DNA from 2 places in the Methylorubrum sp. GM97 genome. Region 1 is predicted to be linked to the other one. Evidence: riboswitches for the same ligand, from Rfam matches in the RefSeq annotation. Region 1 holds a riboswitch; the other holds the start of a gene.
The links. Region 1 has a riboswitch for thiamine pyrophosphate ahead of thiO (glycine oxidase ThiO). Riboswitches for the same ligand answer to the same signal wherever they lie in the genome.
Positions count from the first base shown of each region.

Region 2: linked by a shared signal. The riboswitch ahead of thiC (phosphomethylpyrimidine synthase ThiC) and the one ahead of thiO (glycine oxidase ThiO) in region 1 are both predicted to bind thiamine pyrophosphate.

Region 1 covers NZ_AP025942.1:535,997-539,883, forward strand. The annotation lists gene MSPGM_RS02565 (thiazole synthase) at 1-116, opposite strand, end outside; gene thiS (sulfur carrier protein ThiS) at 119-331, opposite strand; gene thiO (glycine oxidase ThiO) at 328-1,563, opposite strand; TPP riboswitch at 1,642-1,764, opposite strand; gene MSPGM_RS02580 (adenylate/guanylate cyclase domain-containing protein) at 1,888-3,162, opposite strand; gene MSPGM_RS02585 (hypothetical protein) at 3,459-3,827, shown strand.
Region 2 covers NZ_AP025942.1:1,687,788-1,691,674, reverse strand. The annotation lists gene thiC (phosphomethylpyrimidine synthase ThiC) at 1-959, opposite strand, end outside; TPP riboswitch at 1,034-1,138, opposite strand; gene MSPGM_RS07905 (hypothetical protein) at 1,397-1,660, shown strand; gene trhA (PAQR family membrane homeostasis protein TrhA) at 1,782-2,462, opposite strand; gene MSPGM_RS07895 (COX15/CtaA family protein) at 2,745-3,887, opposite strand, start outside.

The DNA.
Region 1 (3,887 bases):
GCCGTGCCGATGAACAGCCGCGAGGCAAGCCGGATGCCGGCGATCTCCAGCGCATCGTCCCCGGTTGCGTCCTCTGCGGCGTTGGTCTGGGCGAGGGTGGTGTCGTGATGGTTCATGGTCAGCCTCCCTGCATGGCGCGGACGATCTCGATCCGGTCGCCCTCGTTGAGTGACGTTTCGGCCCAGGCGCTTTTGCGCACGACGCGGCCGTTGACGGCGATGGCGATGCCTTGGGCACTCTCGATGCCCCGCTCCTCGGCCTCCGTCGCGAACAGGGCGGCGAGGTCGGCCGCCTCGCGCTCGCAGGTCTCTCCGTTGACGGTCAGCCTCATGCCACGGCCCTCCCCCCGGTTTGATACGATGACGCGAAGCGCGCCCGTCCGAAGCCGCGGGCGAAGTCCGGCAGCGCGCCCTCGGTGAGGAGCGTCGCCACGGCGTCGGCGGTGGCGGGGGCGAGCAGGTAGCCGTTGCGGTGATGGCCGGTGGCGAGGACGAGGCCGGGTGCAGCCTCCTCGATGATCGGTGCGTCGTCGTCCGAGGTCGGGCGGAAGCCGCTCCAGACCGCGTCGATCTCCATTTCTTCGATACCGGGCAGAACCCGCCGCGCGCCCTCCAGCAAGGCGAACATTCCACCCGCGGTGACACCGCTGGTGAAGCCGCAATCCTCCACCGTGGCGCCGACGATGAGGTGCCCGTCGCCCTTCGGCGCCATGTGCACCGCGTCGGTCCAGACCATGCGGGAGAGAGTGCCGGTGCGCTTGGTCGTGCGCAGGGCCAGCGACTGCCCCTTGAGCGGCCGGACCGGCACGGACAGGTCGGGCACGTCCAAGTCGCTGGGAAGCAGGCTCGCATCGCCGCTCCAGGCGCCGGCGGCCAGGATCACCGTGTCGGCAGCGAGCGTGCGGCCGGCGGCGTGCAGGCCGGTGACGCGCCCGCCCCGGCGCTCCAGCCCCTCGACCGCGACGCCCTCGCTGATGACGACGCCGGCCGCCTCGCAGGCGCGCAGCAGCGCTTCCATCACGAGCCGCGGATCGACCTGCGCGTCGAGGGGGCAGAGGATGCCGGCGGTGACGTTGGGGCGCAGCAGCGGCTCACGCGCGCGCACCTCCGGGCCGGACAGCCATTCGGCCGCGACGCCCGACCGGCGCTGCAGGTCGTGGCGGAAGCGCAGGCGCTCCACCTCGTCGCGGCCGATGGCGATCACGAGGGTGCCGTCGGTGCGGTAATCGATCTCGCGGCCCGAGGCCGCCTGGAGCGCGTCGCGAAAAGCCGGCCAGCGGCGCAGGGATTCGAGCGCCAGCGGCAACAGCAGATCGGAGCCCGGCTCGTGCTCGGCGGCCGGCGCCAGCATGCCGGTCGCGGCGAGGCTCGCACCGCTTCCGACGTTCCCGCGCTCCACCACGGCCACCGAGCGGCCGGCCTGCGCCAGCTGCCACGCGATCGACAGGCCGATCAGCCCCGCGCCGACCACGGCGACGTCGGCACGCTGCGGCAACTCCGCGGCGCGCGGCCGTATCGTGAGACTGCGGCGCTGGCCGATCGGGGAGGTCAGCAGGTCTGACATCGAAAAACGTGCCTTCCACGGGTCTGCCCGCAGGAACTGGCACCATGTGCTTCGATAGAAGCGGGTCCGCTCGAACGAGCGCCCCATCAGGTCCAATCCCTACGCCGGTATGAGCCGGATCAGGTTCGAAGGATTTCCGCGCTGCCGGCGACGGCGATAGCGGTTTCTCAGCCCCTTGTCGGGGATCTCCCTGGAACAGCTTGGATGTGGGCCCCGGCCGGCGCGCGGTCAATCCCTCCCGGAGCCGGGAAGCAGGCAAATCCGTCTACGCTGTAAACCGGATGGCGGAGTCGCCCGAACGCAGGGGCCGCGTTCGTGGACGATTCATTCCGCTGCGGCGGCCTCCGCGGCCCGCCTCCGGCCTGGGCGGTACACCGCCATCGGCTCGTCGAACCCGTCGAGGACATGGCTTCCCAGCGGATCGGGGTCACCCCACAGGAAGTCCACGAACGGCTTCGACATCAGGAGAGGCTCCTGAAGCGTGCGGTTGAGCCGCGCCAGCCGGCTCGCGAGGTTCACGTCGCGGCCGATCACGGTGAAGTCGAGCCGGGTACCGGAGCCGACATTGCCGTAGGCTGCCTCCCCGTGATGCAGGGCGATGCCGGCATCGACCACCCGCTCGCCCTGGCCGAAGCGCCCGACCGCGTTCGCCTCGGCCAGGGCCGCCAACGCCGCCTCCGCCGCCGTGAGCGCGCTCTTGGCCGCGCCGCCGAGATCGTCGCCCGACTCACGGAAGATCGCGAGAAGCCCGTCGCCGAGATATTTCAGCACCTCGCCGCCCTCCCGCTCGATCGGCGGCACGAGGCAGTCGAAGAACGCGTTCAGGAGATCGACCGCGCCCTCCGGCGTCCGGTTGGCGGAGAGGCGCGTGTAGTCGCGCATATCCGCGAACAGGATCGCCGAGCGGATGCGGCGCACCTGCCCGCGCCGGATGTCGCCCGAGAGGATCGCGCGGTGCGGCTCGTCGCCGACATAGATGCGCAGCACCGTATCGAGCTGCTTGTTGAGGATGCGCATCTCCATCACCGCGGCGAGCGCGGGCATGACGAAGCGCAGGATCGCGATGTCCTCGTCGCGAAAACCGTCTTTCGCGCGGGTGGCGAAGGTGATGCCGTTCTTGTTGCCGTTGGTGAAGATCAGCGGCGCGACGAGGTAGTGCGTGTAGCCGTCGGCCTTCAGCTCGGGGATGATCGCGTAGGCATCCTCAGCGGTCTCCGCGAGGTCGAGGCTCAGCCACTCGCCAGTTTCGTGCACGGTGGAGAACGGGCTCACCTGATAGGCCTTCGCGGAAACCTCGCCGTGAGGGAACAGGCGCACCGTCGAGCCGGCGCCGCGGGTCCAGACCCGGCCGACACCGGAATACTCGGAATGAAGCGTGTCGATGGCCGTGGAGGCCCGGTCGATCGGCACGCCGATCGCGTTGAGGCGCTCGGCCAGCCCTGCGAGCAGGTCGTCGGCCCTGGGCAACCGGGCGCCCTCCCCGAGCAGCCAGTCGCGGATGCCAACGCAGCGTTGCAGCGCCCCGAACGGGACGTCCTCGGCTTCCGATCCGTCGGCGAGCGCCGTCGGCGTTGGTTTCGGGGCGTCGGCGTCGCGCATCGCTGGAAGGTGGGTTCTCGGGTGCTCAAAGCAAGGCTTCGCGCGGGACGCGGCCGGCGCTTTGAGCCCATGGTGGACGACGAACGCCCGGCACGCTCCGGCTTTAACGAACGAGCTTGGCCGCATCGTGACGCTGGATGCCGGGCATGGCGACCAGCATGGCCGCAATTGGGACGCTGGATCAAGCGATCGAAGCAAGCCGGCAATGCGAAGCGCACGCCCCTGCGCTAAGGCGGAAGCGTGGCAGGAGGACGCCTGCCGGACCCGCCGATCGATCGGCGCCAGGACGACCCGACATGTTGAGAACCGCTTTCAGCCTCACCCTTCTGGCCACCGCGGCGCTCGCACCGAGCCTCACCCTGGCTCAGGGCAAGCAGGATTTCACGCTAATCAACCGCACCGGCTACCAGATCGACGAGGTCTATGTCGGGCCCGTCAACCAGTCGCACTGGGGCCAGGACGTGATGGGCAAGGACGCGATCGCCAACGGCGACACGGCCGACATCACGTTCAACGGCGGCTCGAACGCCTGCAAGTGGGACATCAAGGTCGTCTACAACGACGGCGACGAGTCCGAATTTCGCGGTGTGAACCTGTGCAATGTCAGCAAGGTGACTTTGTTCTGGAACCGCAACGCCGGCGAGACGCGCTTCGTCGTCGAGTAGGCCCGACCCGAGGGGCCTTGCAGCGTGAAAAGGGCCGGAGAACACGTCCGTAGAGCCGTC
Region 2 (3,887 bases), 1.2 Mb from region 1:
ACGCCGGCATGGATCGTGAAGTAGTCGATGCCCTGCTCGGCCTGCTCGATGAGCGTGTCCTTGAACACCTCCCAATCGAGCTTCAGCGGGTCGCCGCCGACCTTTTCCAGCGCCTGATAGATCGGCACGGTGCCGATCGGGACGGGCGAGTTGCGCACGATCCACGAGCGGATGTTGTGGATGTTGCGGCCCGTCGAGAGGTCCATGACCGTGTCCGCGCCCCAGCGGATCGACCAGACCAGTTTTTCGACTTCCTCAGCCGCGGAAGACGTCACCGCCGAGTTGCCGATATTGGCGTTGATTTTCACCAAAAAATTGCGCCCGATCGCCATCGGCTCGAGTTCGAGGTGGTTGATGTTGGCCGGGATGATCGCGCGGCCGCGGGCCACCTCGTCGCGGACGAATTCGGGCGTGATGAAGGGCGGCACCGCCGCGCCGAAGCTGTCGCCGTCGGCGAGCGCGGCTTCCGCCCGCTCCAGCATCTGCGCACGACAGGCGTTCTCGCGATGCGCCACGTAGATCATCTCTTCGGTGATGATCCCGGCGCGGGCGAACTCGTACTGCGTCACCAGCTGCCCCGGCTCCGCCCGGCGGATCGTCCGCTCGGCCGGGCACGGCGCCACGAGCTTGTCGGCAGCCGCGAATCCGTTGTCCTCCGGCTTCACCTCGCGCGGCTTCACGGCGGCGTAGCCGCGCCCGACGATCCACGGCTCGCGGACCGCGGCCAGACCCTTCTCGAGGTCGATGGCCGCATCGGTCTCGGTGTAGGGGCCCGACGGGTCGTAGACCCGCACCGGCTCCTCCTTCGGGTCGGAGAGGGCGATCTCCCGATAGGGCACGCGGATGTCGGGGCGGCCGGGCGCCTCCGCATAGACCTTGCGCGAGCCCTGCACGGGGCCGGTGGTCACGCTGGCGGGATTGTTGTTGGGAAGATCTTTGGGACGGACGGGTGCGTTCATCGCTGTCGCTCCTGAAAGGGGAGGCGACCCGTGGTCCCGACGATGGTGCGGCTGACCGATGCTGCCTGTGAGCAGCGGCCACTGGTTCCCGTCCCTCCGCCGGTACGAGCCGGATCAGGTTCAAGGGTCAGGGCGCATGCCCACTCTCAGCCCCATACGGGGCCCCCCTCGGAACGATTCCAACCTCTGCTTCGACGCGATCCTTGTCAATCCATCGCCGGAGCGGCCCGATTCGGAGGAAAGATTTTTCCGTTTCGGAAGCCGCCCGGTGTCACGGCGGAAAAGCTTGACCGTTTGCCGGGGATTCGAGACACGGTTTCGACGAAAAACTCACCAATTGAGCCAGGAAGCCTCCTTTGGCGACCCCGCGCTGCGGCTTGGGTGTGGATGACGCCCGGTCTGCGGGTGGCCATGCGCCCGCCTTTTCGCGACACACGATGGCGATGAGCACGGTCATCCCTTTCCGCCGCCCTCCTGCCCCCGCCACGCCGGCCCGCGCCGGCTGCGACGTGGCGGCTGTCGCAGGCGACCTCCTGGACGTGCTCGATCAGCTCGAAGGGCTGGTGGCGCGGGCCGCCGTCATGGACCGGCCGCGGATCGAGGTGGAGCGCAGCGTGCAGCACCTGCTCGATGCGATCAGCGCAGTCGAGCGCGCCTCCGACACCCTGGGCGAAGGCAGCAGCATCTCCGAGCCGGCCTGAGGATCAGGCGCCTCCGGCGTCCAGCCCGGTCTCCCACGTTTTCTATTCCCAGATCACGCGCGGCATCGTCCTGGCGCGTGTCGGCGGCTTCGCGGCCCAATGATGAGACAGGCGAGAACGCTCACGCCCCGACGTGCAGCACGCTCGCCATGATCGTTCCGTAATGGCAGGCAGTCGCGGCCAGCACGAAGGCGTGCCAGATCGCGTTCTGGAACGGCAGGCTGCGCCAGACGTGGAAGACCACGCCGCCCGAGTAGAGCAGGCCGCCGATGGCGAGGAGCCACAGCGCGGACGGGGTGAGCCCCGAGATCACCGACTCGTAGGCGAGAACGCCGCTCCAGCCGAGCATCAGGTAGAGCACGATCGAGACGCGGTCCCAGCGGCCGGGCATCAGGATCTTGATGGCGATGCCGGTGAGCGCGACCGTCCAGATCAGGGCGAGCAGCGTCCAGGCGACGGGGCCGGAGCCGACCAGCGCCACCACCGGCGTGTAGGTGCCGGCGATCATCAGATAGATGAAGGCATGGTCGAAACGGCGCAGGATCCACTTGCGCGGTCCCACCGGCCACATGTTGTAGGCAGCGGATGCGCCGAGCATCGCCAGCAACGCGGTGGCGTAGACCAGCAGAGAGGCCCGTTCGATCCACCCGAGATGGTTGAGGGCCGCCGTCACGACCAAGCAGATCGCGCCGAGAAACCCGAGGGCGATGCCTGCGATATGGACTACACCGTCCGCCCGCAACTCACTGGGCGTGTAGTTCCATGTCAGCGCAAGCGGGCGTCCGTCCTCGGCCAGAAACATCCTCTGCTCCTGTGTTGGCGAGGTATTTAATTCTATAGAGCGCCGAGTCGTTCCATCGCCGGACTACCGAGGGCACGGTCTTCCACCGAAATTGTTGCGACGACGACTGGAACCCACCTTTTGCGCCTCGGGGTAAGCCGATTTCTATGCTGCGGCGCAGTCGGCCAAGGCTCCCTTCCGAGCCTTCCCGCAAGCATCGAAGCCCATCGCGACGGTTTCATGAACCTGCCTCGGCCGCGAGGCAGGTTTCGCGCCAAACCGGTCGCAGGGCGCAGAGCCGGCTCAGGCGCCGCGGCCGGCGAGCGCCTCCAGCCCGATCGGCACCTCCGCCCCCGTGGGCGCGGCGGCGGCGGGCACGCCGCGGGCGAGACGAGCATGGACGGTCGCCATGATCAGCACCGCCATGGCGAAGACCTGATGCGCGAGCCCGGCCCAAAGCGGCACATGCAGCAGGAGGGTCGCGATGCCGAGACCCATCTGTGCCGTTGCCAGCGCCGCCACGCCCATCGCCCGGCCCGCCGCGGCGCTGCCGGACGCCGTACGGGCGGCCTGGATCGCGTGGGCGATGGCCACCACCACGACGAGATAGGCGAAGAGGCGGTGGTTGAACTGCACCAAAGCGAGGTTGTCGATGAAGTTCTCGATGAAGGGCACCTTGTCGAACAGCACCCGGGCCGGCGGCACGAGAACGCCGTCCATGTCCGGCCAAGTGTTGTAGAGGAGGCCCGCCTTCGAGCCGGCCACGAGCCCGCCGAGCCAGATCTGAACCAGGACGAGGGCCGGCAACAGGCCGGCGACGACCCGTACCGGTTCGGGCGCCGGAGCGAGCGCCCGAGGGCGGGTGCCGGCGGCGAGCCAGACGAGGCCGGCGAGGATCAGGCTCGCGGTGGTGAGGTGCAGGGCGAGTTTGAGCGGCGCCACCGCCGTCATGCCGGGCTGGAGGCCCGAGGCCACCATGATCCAGCCGATCGCGCCCTGAAGCCCGCCGAGCAGGCCGAGGCCGAGGAGGCCGGTGAGAAGGCGACGCCCGAGCATGCCGCGGGCCCAGAACCACGCAAACGGCAGGAAGAACACGAGGCCGACGATCCGCCCGAGCAGGCGATGCCCCCATTCCCACCAGTAGAGCGTCTTGAAGCCGTCGAGCCCGATGCCCTGGTTGAGGATGCGGTACTGCGGCGTGTCGCGGTACTTGTCGAACTCCACCACCCAGTCGGCGGCGTCGAGCGGCGGCACCACGCCGGTCACGGGCCGCCACTCGGTGATCGAGAGGCCCGAACCGGTGAGCCGCGTCGCGCCGCCGACGGCAACCATCGCCACGACGAGCACGGCGAGCAGATAGAGCCACGCGCGCACCGCGCCGTGCCCGGGGCGGTAGGAGGCCGCCGGGACGGCGTCGAAGCGGTCGAGGGTCGGATGGGTCGACAG